Saccharothrix espanaensis DSM 44229: one gene and its partner. Each later gene encodes a partner of the first gene's protein in a complex. Links are inferred from orthologs where the notes say so. Each region holds a gene or a part of one and is shown in the gene's direction. Other genes may lie near its edges.

The links.
Region 2: the proteins of tig (region 1) and rpsG are in contact, whole or in part, in a crystal structure (PDB 3GTY), measured with the Thermotoga maritima proteins. The link is inferred for Saccharothrix espanaensis DSM 44229 from one-to-one orthologs. Residues at the interface, in WP_004081061.1 of Thermotoga maritima: Glu122, Val124, Val129, Leu130, Tyr133, Glu188, Gly259, Ile262, Tyr263, Glu266, Ser270, Glu273, Gln274, Glu277, Arg308, Gln311, Ile312, Ser315, Tyr316, Glu325, Arg329, Arg336, Leu363, Phe366, Trp367, Arg373, Leu377, Arg381, Leu384, Glu387; in WP_004081843.1 of Thermotoga maritima: Lys34, Lys52, Lys55, Glu59, Arg62, Gln63, Glu66, Asn67, Lys69, Val71, Arg95, Ala109, Lys110, Lys111, Gly112, Arg113, Pro114, Glu117, Glu121, Ile124, Ala125, Tyr127, Asn128, Asn129, Thr130, Gly131, Lys135, Asp139, Arg142, Met143.

The regions. Positions count from the first base shown.
Region 1 is NC_019673.1:1,438,118-1,445,535, forward strand. The notes cover bases 1,276-4,144. They hold tig (trigger factor), read left to right. Parts: upstream 1,276-1,965; coding sequence 1,966-3,324; downstream 3,325-4,144. Other genes in these bases: BN6_RS06780 (ATP-dependent Clp protease proteolytic subunit), read left to right, coding at 3,450-4,055; BN6_RS06785 (ATP-dependent Clp protease proteolytic subunit), read left to right, coding at 4,085-4,144. In the rest of the region: BN6_RS06770 (LysR family transcriptional regulator), read right to left, coding at 1-646; more of BN6_RS06785, read left to right, coding at 4,145-4,711; ATP-dependent Clp protease ATP-binding subunit ClpX, read left to right, coding at 4,919-6,199; BN6_RS06795 (RBBP9/YdeN family alpha/beta hydrolase), read left to right, coding at 6,196-6,783; BN6_RS06800 (alpha/beta hydrolase), read right to left, coding at 6,827-7,418. UniProt on the Bacillus subtilis protein: Involved in protein export. Acts as a chaperone by maintaining the newly synthesized protein in an open conformation. Functions as a peptidyl-prolyl cis-trans isomerase.
Region 2 is NC_019673.1:8,756,963-8,764,498, reverse strand. Bases 2,762-5,748 are described here. They hold rpsG (30S ribosomal protein S7), read left to right. Parts: upstream 2,762-4,013; coding sequence 4,014-4,484; downstream 4,485-5,748. Other genes in these bases: fusA (elongation factor G), read left to right, coding at 4,584-5,748; rpsL (30S ribosomal protein S12), read left to right, coding at 3,640-4,014; BN6_RS38435 (LppU/SCO3897 family protein), read right to left, coding at 2,762-3,236. Outside these bases: BN6_RS38460 (choice-of-anchor P family protein), read left to right, coding at 1-99; BN6_RS38455 (hypothetical protein), read right to left, coding at 292-726; BN6_RS38450 (hypothetical protein), read right to left, coding at 723-1,169; BN6_RS38445 (TFIIB-type zinc ribbon-containing protein), read right to left, coding at 1,363-1,659; BN6_RS38440 (aminoglycoside phosphotransferase family protein), read right to left, coding at 1,698-2,567; more of BN6_RS38435, read right to left, coding at 2,757-2,761; more of fusA, read left to right, coding at 5,749-6,686; tuf (elongation factor Tu), read left to right, coding at 6,824-7,536.

The DNA.
Region 1 (7,418 bases):
TCGACTCCGCTTCCTGGAGGCCGAGCGCCTGCTCGAACTGCTCGTAGTAGCTCGCCCCGTTCTCCGCCCGGATGAGGGTGCTCCCGCGCAGCTCATCCTCGGTGATCACGGAGCGCCGCGTCAGCGCGTGCGTCGGCCCGGCGACCATGACCAGCGGCTCCGGGCACAGCACGGTCGTCTCCAACCCCTCGCGGGGCTCCACGGAGCCGATGAAGAACGCGCAGTCCAGCCGCCCCTCGCGCACCGACGACAGGTTCGTCTGGGTGTTGCGGGAGTGCAGCGAGATCTGGACGCTCGGGTAGCGCCAGCACATGTACTCGATCAGTGGTAGCAGCCGGTAGTCGGTGAGGCTCTGGGCACTGCCGATGACCAGCTTGCCGTGCGGCTCGCCGTTCATCGTTATGGCTTTCCGCGCCTTGTCCGTCAACGTGATGATGTTGCGCGCGAAAGGCAGTAGTTCGACTCCCGCGGAGGTCATCTGGATCCCGCGCGGGAGGCGGCGGAACAACGGCACGCCGAGGGTCTCCTCGAGTGCCTTGATCCGCGTGGTTATGGTGGGTTGCGAGCAATTCAGCGTGGCGGCTGCCTTGGTGAAACTGCCCGTTTGAACCACAGTTGTGAACGCCAAAAGCTGACGTGTCTCCATGGAGCTCCCCAACGGTGCGTGAAAGTGATCCACGAGCGGCCGGTGTAGGACGGCGCCGTGGGTTCGTTGCGTGGCGGCGGTCGACCTAGCTGCGCCGGATGGCCGGACGCTGCGTCCTGCTGGTCAACATCGCCGCTCCACCGTGAGGAGCGGTACCCGATGGTCTCGTGTTCCGGCCTGGGCCCGTCGGAGTTCGGCGCGGTGCTGGTAGGAGCCGGCCTCCGGGGAGGGTCCTGGGTTACTGTTCGGCAGCGGCGGAATGGCTCTCATCGGGTCATCGGCACCTTGTCTGGTAGGTGGTTAAAGAGCTCGATGACATTGTTTCGCTCGTTCCTCTGGTCCCGGTTGCCGGTGACGTCCGCTGCTGGCCCCCCAGAACGCCCGGCAACGTGAATTGTTTCGTGGTCCAGCGATGCGGGTCCGGGCGTCACGCTACCTGAAACCCACACTAATGGACTACGGCGAGTGGAGTCATCTCGACAAGTGAAAGTTTTCCGTCGACCACTACTCCAAACGGCCGCAATTCACCCCTTGTGCCGAACCTCCCCTCGGTGGTGGTTGCCGACGGTTAGTCGCCGCTGCGGCATCCGTGTTACACGGCGGTCCCGCGACTGCGGTCGGTGATGGTGCGTCTCGCTCCGTCAGCAAACGACGCCGTCACTCGAACGGCTCAATACCGAAGTCGTTCCCTGGTCCGCCGGGAGCAGTGCCGGCCGCCGAACCGCCGAACCCGCGGCCCCGTCACCTGGCATGGCCTCCGCGACGGCGAATCCGCACTGTTGCGGACTGTGCTCGCAGGTCGGCGCGGGTCAAGATCGGCTCCGACGCGACCCGCGCCCGACGCCGCCCGGGGCGCGTCAGGGGACGCCCGCCGGCCGCCGCTGATCCCTCGGGCTCACTCTTTGCGGTGAAATCGAAAAACAATCCGCGGAAATGGCGGCTGCGCCGAACGGCGAACGCCTGCGGACTCCTCCGGAAACGGCCGTCCAATTCACCCGCACGGCCCGTGGACGAGCGCGAAGCGCCCCCGCCGACAAGCCCGCGACCTGCCCGCCGCAAGTCCGCCACAAGGTCTTCGGACCAGCCCGCCGACAAGCCCGCGAGCCCCTCGCGGTGGCGATCCCGAAGCGGTCCGAACGCGATCCCGAAGCCGGTCGGAGACGATCTCCCGCTCAGGCGCCCGCGCGGTAGTGCGCGCGAGTTCCCGGGGTGCCGGACCCCCGTCACCCCCCACCGCCTAGACTCATGCGGAATCCCGGCGCCCGACCAGAGCGTTTCCGGGATGTTCCGCACGTCCTGCCCGTTACGAGGAGACCACGTTGAAGAGCACCGTCGAGCACCTGAGCCCGACGCGGGTCCGGATCAACGTCGAGGTGCCGTTCGACGAGCTCAAGTCGGACTTCGACCGCGCGTACCGCAAGCTGGCCAAGCAGGTCCGCATCCCCGGCTTCCGCCCCGGCAAGGCCCCCGCCCGCGTGCTGGAGAGCCGCATCGGGCGCGCCCCGGTCCTGGACGAGGTGGTCCAGGAGGCCATCCCGGCCAAGTACCTGGAGGCCGTCAACTCCGGCGAGATCCGCACGCTGGGCCGGCCGGACTTCGAGGTCACGAAGATCGAGGACGGCGAGTCGCTGGCGTTCACCGCCGAGGTCGACGTCCGCCCGGAGATCACCGTGCCCGCGTTCGGCGAGCTGGCCGTGAGCGTGGACGAGCAGGAGGTCACCGACGAGGACGTGGCGACCCAGCTCGACGAGCTGCGCGCCCGCTTCGGCACGCTGACCGGCGTCCAGCGCCCCGCCCAGGAGGGCGACTTCGTGGTCGTCGACCTGTCCGCCACGGTCGACGGCGCGGAGGTCGAGGAGGCCAAGACCGCCGGCCTGTCCTACGAGATCGGCTCCGGCCAGCTCGTGGAGGGCATCGACGAGGCCCTGATCGGCGCCTCCGAGGGCGAGTCGAAGAACTTCACCACCAACCTGGTCGCCGGCGAGCACGCGGGCCGCGACGCCGAGGTCACCGTGGTGCTGAGCTCGGTCAAGGAGCGTCAGCTCCCCGAGCTCGACGACGACTTCGCGCAGCTCGCGAGCGAGTTCGACACCCTGGACGAGCTCAAGGACGACCTGCGGGTCCGCCTGGGCCGGGTGAAGAAGATGCAGCAGGGCGTGCAGGCCCGGGACAAGGTCCTGGAGGCGCTGCTGGCCGCCGTCGAGGTGCCGCTGCCCGAGGCCGTCGTGCAGGGCGAGGTGGAGGCCCGTGCGCACGACGCCGTGCACGCCTTCGACCACGACGAGAACCGCTTCGCCGAGTGGCTGGTCGAGCAGGGCCAGACCCAGGAGGAGTTCGACACCGAGGTGCGCACCGCCGCCGAGCAGGCGGTCAAGACCCAGCTCGTGCTCGACGCCATCGCCGACGCCGAGCAGCTCTCGGTCACCGACGGTGAGCTCACCGAGCGGATCATCTACCAGGCGCAGCGGTTCGGCATCAGCCCGGACGAGTACGTCAAGCGGGCGCAGCAGTCCGGCCAGCTCGGCGCGATCTTCGCCGACGTGCGCCGCGGCAAGGCGCTGGCCTCGGTGGTCCGCCAGGCCGCCGTGACCGACGAGGCCGGCAACGCGCTCGACCTGGACGAGCTGTTCGGCGAGACGAAGTCCACTGAGGAATCCGCGGCCGAGCCGACGGCGTAGCCGCTCGGACCTCATCCGGAGTTGAAGCCCTGAGCGAACGCGGGCGGTGTCGGGAAGGCGACGCCGCCCGTCTTCGTTAAGGTCGTTGCTACGAGACTCTTTTCGGCAAAGTTAGGCAGGCAGACGTGACGCAGCACTTCCCGACGCCCGAGATGCGGTCGGCCACGGGGATGAACCTCAACGACTCGGTCTACGAGCGCCTGCTCCGCGAGCGGATCATCGTGCTGGGGTCGCAGGTCGAAGAGGGCATCGCCAACCAGATCACCGCGCAGTTGCTCCTCCTCGCGGCCGAGGACCCCGAGAAGGACATCACGCTCTACATCAACTCGCCCGGCGGCTCGGTGACCGCGGGCATGGCGATCTTCGACACGATGCAGCTCATCGAGCCCGACGTGGCCACCTACGCGATGGGTCTGGCCGCGTCGATGGGCCAGTTCCTGCTCTCCGCGGGCACGCCCGGCAAGCGGCACGCCCTGCCGCACGCCCGCATCCTCATGCACCAGCCCTCGGCCGGCGTCGGCGGCACCGCGGCCGACATCGCCATCCAGGCGGACATGCTCACCCGGACCAAGCAGGAGATGGCCGAGCTGATCGCGCAGCACACCGGTCAGACGGTGGAGCGCGTCATCGCCGACTCCGACCGCGACCGCTGGTTCACCGCCCAGGAGGCCCTGGAGTACGGCTTCGTGGACAAGGTGATCAGTCGGGCCAGCCAGGCGACGACCAACTGACCGGGCAGCAGAGGACCAGGAGAGAACCAGTGAGCCAGTTCCACGCGCCGCAGTCCCGGTACGTGCTCCCCTCGTTCGTCGAGCGCACGAGCTACGGCATCAAGGAGTCCAACCCGTACAACAAGCTGTTCGAGGAGCGCATCATCTTCCTCGGCGTGCAGGTGGACGACGCGTCGGCCAACGACGTGATGGCCCAGCTGCTCGTGCTGGAGTCGGAGGACCCCGACCGCGACATCCTGATGTACATCAACTCGCCGGGTGGCTCGTTCACCTCGCTGATGGCCATCTACGACACCATGCAGTTCGTCCGGCCGGACATCCAGACCTACTGCCTGGGCCAGGCGGCCTCGGCCGCCGCGGTGCTGCTGGCGGCGGGTACGCCCGGCAAGCGGCACGCGCTGCCCAACTCGCGGATCCTGATCCACCAGCCCGCGACCGAGGGCGTGTACGGCCAGGTCTCCGACCTGGAGATCCAGTCGAACGAGATCCAGCGCGTTCGGCGCCTGCTGGAGAGCACGCTCGCGCGGCACACCAGCCGGACGCCCGAGCAGGTGCGCCTGGACATCGAGCGCGACAAGATCCTGACCGCCGAAGAGGCCCGGGAGTACGGCATCGTGGACAGCGTCCTGCCGTACCGGAAGCTGTCGGCCAAGTAAGTGCCACGTGACGCCCGACACGCCGAGCCGACCAGGGTTCCTGCCCGGTTCGGGGTGTCGGGGGCACGCTGGTCCTCCCACACAAGTGGGTAGGCCAGGTACCGTCGAGGGGAACGGGCGGACCCCGCAGCCGGCGGGCGGATGCCGACAAAGCAGTCAGGCGCACCTCACCAGGACGTGCGCCGGAGGGGACAGAGGTCAGCGGTCATGGCGCGTATCGGTGACGGCGGCGACCTGCTGAAGTGCTCTTTCTGCGGGAAGAGCCAGAAGCAGGTGAAAAAACTCATCGCCGGCCCCGGTGTCTACATCTGCGATGAGTGCATCGACCTCTGCAACGAGATCATCGAGGAAGAGCTCGCGGAGGCGGGGGACGTCAAGCTCGACGAGCTGCCCAAGCCCGCCGAGATCCACGAATTCCTCGACCAGTACGTGATCGGCCAGAACGAGGCCAAGCGCACGCTCTCGGTGGCGGTCTACAACCACTACAAGCGCATCCAGGCGGGCGACCGCGGGCGCGAGGGGCGCGACGACGGCGTGGAACTCGCCAAGTCGAACATCCTCATGCTCGGCCCCACCGGGTGCGGCAAGACCTACCTGGCCCAGACCTTGGCGAAGATGCTGAACGTGCCGTTCGCCATCGCGGACGCCACGGCGCTGACCGAGGCGGGCTACGTGGGCGAGGATGTGGAGAACATCCTGCTCAAGCTGATCCAGGCGGCGGACTACGACGTCAAGCGCGCCGAGACCGGCATCATCTACATCGACGAGGTCGACAAGATCGCTCGAAAGAGTGAAAATCCGTCGATCACCCGCGATGTCTCCGGCGAGGGCGTGCAGCAGGCCCTGCTGAAGATCCTGGAGGGCACCACCGCGTCCGTGCCGCCGCAGGGCGGGCGCAAGCACCCCCACCAGGAGTTCATCCAGATCGACACGACGAACGTGCTGTTCATCGTGGCGGGTGCGTTCGCGGGCCTGGAGAAGATCATCCAGGACCGGGTGGGCAAGCGCGGTCTGGGCTTCGGCGCCGAGGTCCGCACCAAGGCCGAGGTCGACGCCGCGGACTACTACGCCGACTCGATGCCCGAGGACCTGATCAAGTTCGGCCTGATCCCCGAGTTCATCGGGCGGCTGCCGATGGTGGCCAGCGTCACCAGCCTCGACAAGGAATCGCTGGTCCGCATCCTCACCGAGCCGAAGAACGCGCTGGTCAAGCAGTACCAGAAGCTGTTCGAGATGGACGGGGTGGAGCTGGAGTTCACCAAGACCGCGATGGAGGCCGTGGCCGACCAGGCGATCCTGCGGGGCACCGGCGCGCGCGGCCTGCGGGCGATCATGGAGGAGGTCCTGCTGCCGGTGATGTACGACATCCCCAGCCGCACGGACGTCGCCAAGGTCGTCATCACCGAGCAGACGGTCAAGGAGAACGTGAACCCGACCATCGTCGCGCGGCAGCCGTCCCGGCGGGAGCGGCGCGAGAAGTCGGCGTGAGCCTTCCCCACACGCTGATCCTGCACGGTCTGGGCGGTTCCGGACCGACGCACTGGCAGAACTGGCTGGCAGGCGAGCTCGCCCACCACGGTGGGCAGGTCGACCTGCCGCAGTTCACCCTCCCGGACGCGCCGCGGCTGCACGTGTGGCTGGCCGAGCTGCGCGAACACCTCGCCGCCGCGCCCAGCTCGGGCGAGCGGGTGGTGGTCGCGCACTCGCTGGCGTGCCTGCTGTGGCTGCACCACGCGGCCGGGGAGTTCGACGAGGCGCTGCGGGTCGACCGGGTCCTCCTGGTCGCCCCGGTCAGCCCGGAGTTCGCCGGCGAACCGCTGATCAGCGAGTTCCTCGACGTCCCGCTGGACCCGACGACCGTGCGCCGGGCGGGTGCGAGCACCCGCCTGGTCCTCGGCGAGGGCGACCCGTACTGCACGGTGGTGCGGGGCAAGGAACTGGCCGAGGCGCTCCGGCTGGACGTCGACGTCATCGTCGGCGGCGCGCACCTGAACGTGGCGGCCGACTACGGCCCGTGGACCGCGGTCCTGAAGTGGGTCCGCAGCGACCGCACGCCCCTCACCCCACGCTGACCCCGCTCACGCCGCGCTGACCCCGCTCACGCCGCGCCGGCCGTCACGGGGTCTCGACGCGTTTGCCCAGGAAGCGGATCACGTCCGGCACGATCTTGCGGTAGAACACGTCGTCGTGGCCGCCGGGGGTCACCGAGGCCACGGCGGGCTTCGCGGCGGCGATGAACTTGCGGGTGCCCTCGATGAACCGGTCGTGGTCGCCGATCCACACGCCGACCGGGGCCGGGCCCAGCTTGTCCACGTGCTTGAGCGGGTCCAGGGCGGCCCACTGCTCCTGGTTCGCGAACGCGCGGCGCTTGGCCATCTCCGGCCAGGTCAGCAGCAGGCCGGGGGAGATCGCGGCCACCGCCTTGAGCGGTTCACGGCGTTCCGCGCGCCGGCGGGCGTGGACCAGCGCCCCGAAGCCGCCCATGGACACCCCGGTGCACGCGAAGACCGGCCCGCAGGAGCGCTCGGCGAGCCAGCGGGGCACCTCTTCGAGCAGCATCGCCATCGGGTCGTCGCCGGGCGCGTTCTCGTGCCAGTAGTTGTCGCCGCCGTCGACCGCGACGAAGCCGAACGGCGGCACGGACCGCCGGCCGACCGCGGTGACCAGGGCGTCCGGCAGGCCGCCGACGGCCGCGAAGCGGGCGTTG
Region 2 (7,536 bases), 7.3 Mb from region 1 along the record:
GGCGCGGTCACCACCGGCCCGGCCTCCTCCGCCGCCTCCGCCCCGGGCAAGGCACCGCGCCCGACCGCTGTGGAAGGCCACCTGGCCGTCACGGGCTGACCGTCCGACCGTGCGGCGGGGGCTTTTCCACCCCCGCCGCACCACCACGAACCGCCGTCAGCCGGAAACGGCCGAACCAGCCCCGGCTTCCGCACCCACGAGCCCTGCCACGCACCCGTGAGCCCGGCCCCGCATCCGGCAACCCGGCCAGGCATCCGACGCGCCCGGTCCACAGCCGGACCGGGCGTCGGGTCACGGCCTCCGGCGGGACTTCGCCAACGCGCGGGCCCTGGCCACGAGTTCGTCCACCAGGTCGGCGTCGGCCGCCGGGGGAGTGCCGTCCGCGCAGCACGGCGGCTTGGTGCGGCGCTCGTTGAGCCGGGGCCGGACGCCCGCCAGCTCGTACAGCGCGTCGTACAGGTTGCGGCCCGGGTCGTCCTCGTGCGTGCCGACCAGCAGCACCCAGGCCGTCGCCGGGTCCGGGAACGCCACGATCACCCGGTCCGTGCCGCGCAGGTGCTTCACGCACAGGCGGGGCAGCGGCTCCGGCCCGGTCACCCGGTAGCCGAGCGCGGCGCAGCCGCTGTGCGCGAGTTCGTCCAGGAAGCGGTCGTACGCCTGGCGGGCGGGGCCGCGCAGGTGGGCGGACTGGACGCCGGCCAGCGGCGTCTCCACGACGGTGATCAAGCTGAGCGGACTACCCGTCCTTCGCCCCGGCGCAACTGCGCCAGGCTCGTCGCCAGGTCCTCGCGGTCGAGCAGGGCCCGGTCGCTCAACCGGCGGTGCACCTCGTCCAGCAGGCCGCGGGTGCGGCCGGCCCGGCGCAGCTCCGCCACCAGGTGCAGCACCTCGTGCAGCCGCACGGTGTCCAGGAGCATCCTGGGTTCCCGGCTGTGGATCGCCAGCACGCCTTCCCGGGCCCACGCCTTGACCGTCTTCTCGGTCAGGTCGAGCAGTTCACCGGCCACCACGGGCCGGACCGGCGGGGCTTTGCGCAGCGCGCGCGCCACCACGCCGTCGAGCTTGTGCCGCCGTTCGTCGTCCTCCGACAGGCTGGAGGCGACCTCCTCGATCTCCTCGATCTGGTCGAAGAGATCCCGGATCAGCGCGGCCTCCGTCGCGACCGACATGGCGACCTCCCTCAGTCACTACCGAGTATCACCCAGTTTTTCGGTAGTCGCAACAGTCGGCGCGCCGGGACCGCACCACGGCGGCCGCGGCGGGGTCGGCGAAACCGGGCCCGGCCCTGCCGGGACCGGCTCGACGACCGACTCAAATCACGGACCGACGCACAGCGCGGACCGGATCAGATCGCGGGCCGGCTCAGGACGAGAAGAACAGCCCGCCGAGACCGCGGTGCTTGCGGTGGCCGTAACCGTGGCCGTAGTGCGGCTGCGCGCCCCAGCCCGGCTGCTGCACCGGCTGCACGTAGTGCACCTGGGCGGGAGCCGGCGCGACGGGCGGCGGGGGCGGCGGCGCGGCCATCTGGGTCTCCAACCGGGTGATGGCCTCCAGCTCGCCGTAGTCCAGGAAGACGCCGCGGCAGCCGTCGCACTGCTCGATGTGTACACCCATGCGGTCGAAGGTGCGCATGTTCGCATGACACTTGGGACACTGCATCGTGTGAGCCTCCTGCTCTCGGTGCGATACGCGCGATATTAGCCGCGCGGAATGGGTTCGTGTTCCGACACGATCCGAGCACAGGCGTCGAGCAGTGCCTCTTGTGCCTCGGTGAGCGGTTTGTCGTCGCGCTCCGCAGCCGAGAGCGCACGCGCTGCCATCTGCACCACCAGCGCCCGCGCCGGCACCTCCAGCCGGGCCCACGGGTCGGCGCGCTCGACGGCCGTCCCGCCGGCGTCGAGGTAGGCGTCCAGCAGGCGGCTCCACGACTCCGGGTCCAGCACGCCGGCGGCGAACAGCGCGGCGGGCCGGGCCAGGTCCCACGCCGGGTCGCCCAGCCCCAGATCGTCCACGTCGATCAGCCGCCAGCCGCCGTGCTCGACCAGCTGGCCGAGGTGCCAGTCGCCGTGGATGAGGGTGTCGCCGTCGGCGTCCCCGAGCACCGGCACGAGCGTGTCGAACGCCTGCCGCACCACCGCCGACCGGGGACCGGCCGGCAGGTCGTGCACCGCCCGCTCCATCCGGGGGCGCGCGCCGGCGGGCGGTACCGGCCCGGCGAAGTCCGCCCGCCCGAACCGGTGCAGGTCGGCCAGCAGCCGCCCGGCGGCCTCCAGCGGCAGCGCGTCGACGTCCTGCGGCACCGGAACGCCCAGCGGCCACGCCGTGACCACCCGCCCCAGCACCTCCGCCGGCGGACCGGCGGGTGCCAGCAGGAGTTCACCCAGACGTGGGTCGCCGGCAACCCGGAGCCGGGCGGCGAGCACCGCGCGGTCGGTGCCGCGCTCGTGGGCCTTCAGCACCACGTCGCCCACCCGCACCACCACGACGTCCCCGCGCACCGCGAGCACTTCGGCCGGTACGTCCGCCGCGACCAGCGCGGCCATGCCCGCGACGAGATCCGAGTTCACCCGATCAGTGTGCTCCCGCCCCACCGGCCCAGTACGCGCACGGCTCACCTGCCCCAGCACGCCCGGCTCGCCGGTCCGACATGCACGCGCGGCCCGCAGGTCCAAGCGTGCGCACAAATGGCCCGTCCGTTCACGCGCGGCTCACCCGTCCACACACGCGCGGCTCGCGGGTCCAATCGCGTGCACGGCTCACCGGTCGAGGCACACGGTTCGCGGGGGAGTGGCGTAGACGTGGGCCGGCCCGCCGTCGCAGCCGCCGCGGTCGGCCGTGTCGGCGACCCGGGTCACCCGCCGCACGTCGGCCTGGTCGCACGGCCACCTGTGGAACGCCGAAACACCCTGGTACTCAACGGGTTTGAGGCAGTCGCCGGGCGCCACGTCCAGCGCCAGGCAGAGGTCCCCGGCGGTCAGGTGGTCGCCCTCCGGGCACGGGCCGGACGACACCCGGTAGGTCGCCTCGGGCGCGCCGCAGTCGATCTTCCGCACCGCCATCGCGTTCGACGGTCCGCCGGAGGTGACCACGCAGTCGCCCGCCGCCGGGTTCGACGTCCGGCCGAGCACGAACACCACGCCCGCGCCGAGGACCAGCACCACCACCGAGGCGATCACCAGGACGGTCGCCACCTTGCGGCGGCGCAGCGGGTCGGGGCCGGGCGTGACGGGGTCCACGCGCACCAGTGTGACCGCCGCCCGGAACCGGGCCGGAGGTGGTCCCCGGCGGGGAATTCCGCGCAGGTCGACGGTGTTGGAAGGAAACGGCAGGTGAACCGCCGGGTACCCGCGCGGGTCCGGTCGGGTCGTGCGACCCCCCGTTTTGACCAGTGGGAACCGGCCGGGGTATCTTTGGTACTCGTGCCCGACCCATGTCGGGCCGCTCCGCGTGCCTACGCGCCAGTGGTGCTGGACAGCCGGCCGCGGTGACCTCCACTCGTAGGGGCATCCTGGGATGTTGCCTGCGGACCTGAGGTCTACGGGCGCGACACGCCCGACCTCGGGTGCAGAGAGGGACCAGGTAACCAGTGCTCGACGTCGGCAAGGCGGCGGGCACTCGAACGGAAGAAGCAGTCGGCGAATGCCAACGATCCAGCAGTTGGTCCGAAAGGGCCGGCAGGACAAGGTCGCGAAGCAGAAGACCGCGGCGCTCAAGGGCAGCCCGCAGCGGCGCGGTGTGTGCACCCGCGTCTACACGACCACGCCCAAGAAGCCCAACTCGGCGCTCCGCAAGGTCGCTCGCGTGAAGCTGACCAGCGGCATCGAGGTCACGGCCTACATCCCGGGTGAGGGTCACAACCTCCAGGAGCACTCGATGGTGCTCGTGCGCGGCGGTCGTGTGAAGGACCTCCCCGGCGTCCGGTACAAGATCATCCGCGGTTCCCTCGACACGCAGGGCGTGAAGAACCGCAAGCAGGCCCGTAGCCGTTACGGCGCGAAGAAGGAGAAGAGCTGATGCCCCGCAAGGGACCGGCCCCGAAGCGGCCGTTGATCACCGACCCGGTCTACAGCTCTCCGCTGGTGACGCAGCTCATCAACAAGGTGCTGGTCGACGGCAAGCGCTCCGTGGCCGAGCGGATCGTGTACCGCGCCCTCGAAGGCGCCCGCGACAAGAACGGCACCGACCCCGTGGTGACGCTCAAGCGCGCGCTCGACAACGTCAAGCCCGCCCTGGAGGTCAAGAGCCGCCGCGTCGGTGGTGCGACCTACCAGGTGCCGATCGAGGTCAAGCCCGGTCGCTCGACCACGCTGGCGCTGCGCTGGCTGATCACCTACTCCCGGCAGCGCCGCGAGAAGACCATGGTCGAGCGCCTGATGAACGAGCTGCTCGACGCGAGCAACGGCCTGGGCGCGAGCGTCAAGCGCCGCGAGGACACCCACAAGATGGCCGAGTCGAACAAGGCCTTCGCCCACTACCGCTGGTGATGTGACGCCCGGCGGGCGTCCGGAAGATCCACTTGCGAACCGCCCGCCGGGCTCTCCCGGCCCTAGTGAGCCTGCGAGCTCAAGACAGGGGAAACACCCGTGGCACAGGATGTGCTCACCGACCTGGCCAAGGTCCGCAACATCGGGATCATGGCCCACATCGACGCGGGCAAGACCACGACGACCGAGCGGATCCTGTTCTACACCGGGATCAGCTACAAGATCGGCGAGGTCCACGACGGCGCGGCCGTGATGGACTGGATGGAGCAGGAGCAGGAGCGCGGCATCACGATCACGTCGGCCGCGACGACCTGCTTCTGGAAGAACCACCAGATCAACATCATCGACACGCCCGGTCACGTGGACTTCACCGTCGAGGTGGAGCGCAACCTCCGCGTGCTCGACGGCGCGGTCGCGGTGTTCGACGGCAAGGAAGGTGTCGAGCCGCAGTCCGAGCAGGTCTGGCGGCAGGCCACCAAGTACGACGTCCCGCGCATCTGCTTCGTCAACAAGATGGACAAGCTGGGCGCCGACTTCTACTTCACCGTGCGCACCATCCAGGAGCGCCTGGGCGCGAAGCCGCTGCCGATCCAGATCCCGATCGGAGCGGAGAGCGACTTCATCGGCGTGGTCGACCTGGTCGAGATGCGCGCGCTGACCTGGCGCGGTGAGGTCCAGAAGGGTGAGGACTACACGGTCGAGGACATCCCGGCCGACCTCGTCGACAAGGCGCAGGAGTTCCGCGAGCAGCTGGTCGAGGCCGTCGCGGAGACCGACGACGCCCTGATGGAGCTCTACCTGGGCGGCGAAGAGCTGACCACGGAGCAGATCAAGACCGGCATCCGCGCGATCGTGAAGAACCGCAGCGCCTACCCGGTGCTGTGCGGTTCCGCGTTCAAGAACAAGGGCGTCCAGCCCATGCTCGACGCGGTCATCGACTACCTGCCGGCCCCGCTCGACCTCCCGCCGGTCGAGGGCACGCTGCAGGACGGCGAGACGCCGGCCTTCCGCAAGCCCTCCGTCGAGGAGCCGTTCGCGGCCCTGGCGTTCAAGATCGCGTCGCACCCGTTCTTCGGCAAGCTGACCTACATCCGGGTGTACTCGGGTCGGGTCGCGGCGAGCTCCCAGGTCATCAACTCGACCAAGGACCGCAAGGAGCGCATCGGGAAGATCTTCCAGATGCACGCCAACAAGGAGAACCCGGTCGACGAGGCCATCGCGGGCCACATCTACGCCGTGATCGGCCTGAAGGACACGACCACCGGTGAGACGCTCTGCGACCCCCAGCACCCCATCGTGCTGGAGTCGATGACGTTCCCGGAGCCGGTCATCCAGGTGGCGATCGAGCCGAAGACCAAGGCGGACCAGGAGAAGCTGGGCACCGCGATCCAGAAGCTGGCCGAGGAGGACCCGACGTTCCGGGTCAACCTCGACCAGGAGACGGGCCAGACCATCATCGCCGGCATGGGCGAGCTCCACCTGGACATCCTGGTGGACCGCATGCGCCGCGAGTTCAAGGTCGAGGCGAACATCGGCAAGCCCCAGGTCGCGTACCGGGAGACGATCCGCCGCAAGGTGGAGAAGTACTCCTACACGCACAAGAAGCAGACCGGTGGTTCCGGCCAGTTCGCCAAGGTCCTGATCGACCTGGAGCCGCTGGAGAAGAAGGAAGACGGCGCCCTCTACGAGTTCGTCAACGGGGTCACCGGTGGCCGCATCCCGCGGGAGTACATCCCGTCGGTCGACGCGGGCGCGCAGGACGCCATGCAGTACGGCGTGCTGGCCGGCTACCCGCTGGTGGGCGTGAAGCTGACGCTGCTCGACGGCGCCTACCACGAGGTCGACTCGTCGGAAATGGCCTTCAAGATCGCCGGTTCCATGGCGCTCAAGGAGGCCGCCCGCCAGGCGAGCCCGGCGATCCTCGAACCGCTGATGGCCGTCGAGGTCACCACGCCCGAGGACTACATGGGCGACGTGATCGGCGACCTGAACTCCCGCCGTGGCCAGATCCAGGCCATGGAGGAGCGCAGCGGTGCCCGTGTCGTGAAGGCACTGGTCCCGCTGTCGGAGATGTTCGGGTATGTCGGCGACCTGCGGTCCAGGACCCAGGGTCGCGCGAACTACTCGATGACCTTTGACTCCTACGCCGAGGTTCCCGCGAACGTCGCCAAGGAGATCATCGCGAAGGCGACGGGCGAGTAACCCCAACCGGAGCACCGCAGCACCACGCGGGCTCTCCGGGGTCTCGTCCCTGGGGTCCGCACAACCCTTGACGTGACGCCCGGCGGGTGGCAACTCACCCGTCGGGCTAAGCAATAGAAGTCCAGGAGGACAATCCAGTGGCGAAGGCGAAGTTCGAGCGGACGAAGCCGCACGTCAACATCGGCACCATCGGTCACATCGACCATGGCAAGACGACGCTGACCGCAGCGATCTCCAAGGTCCTGCACGACGAGTTCCCGGACCTGAACCCCTTCACGCCGTTCGACCAGATCGACAAGGCGCCGGAGGAGAAGCAGCGCGGTATCACGATCTCGATCGCGCACATCGAGTACCAGACCGCGAACCGGCACTACGCGCACGTCGACTGCCCCGGTCACGCCGACTACATCAAGAACATGATCACCGGTGCGGCGCAGATGGACGGCGCCATCCTGGTGGTCGCGGCGACCGACGGCCCGATGCCGCAGACCAAGGAGCACGTGCTCCTGGCCCGCCAGGTCGGCGTGCCCTACATCGTGGTGGCCCTGAACAAGGCCGACATGGTGGACGACGAGGAGATCCTGGAGCTCGTCGAGCTCGAGGTCCGCGAGCTGCTCTCCGAGTACGAGTTCCCGGGCGACGACCTGCCGGTCGTGCGCGTCTCGGCGCTGAAGGCGCTCGAGGGCGACGCCGAGTGGGGCAAGGCGCTCCTCGGCCTGATGGCCGCCGTGGACGAGAACATCCCGGAGCCCGAGCGCGAGGTCGACCGGCCGTTCCTGATGCCGGTCGAGGACGTGTTCACGATCACCGGCCGCGGCACCGTGGTCACCGGTCGTATCGAGCGCGGCAT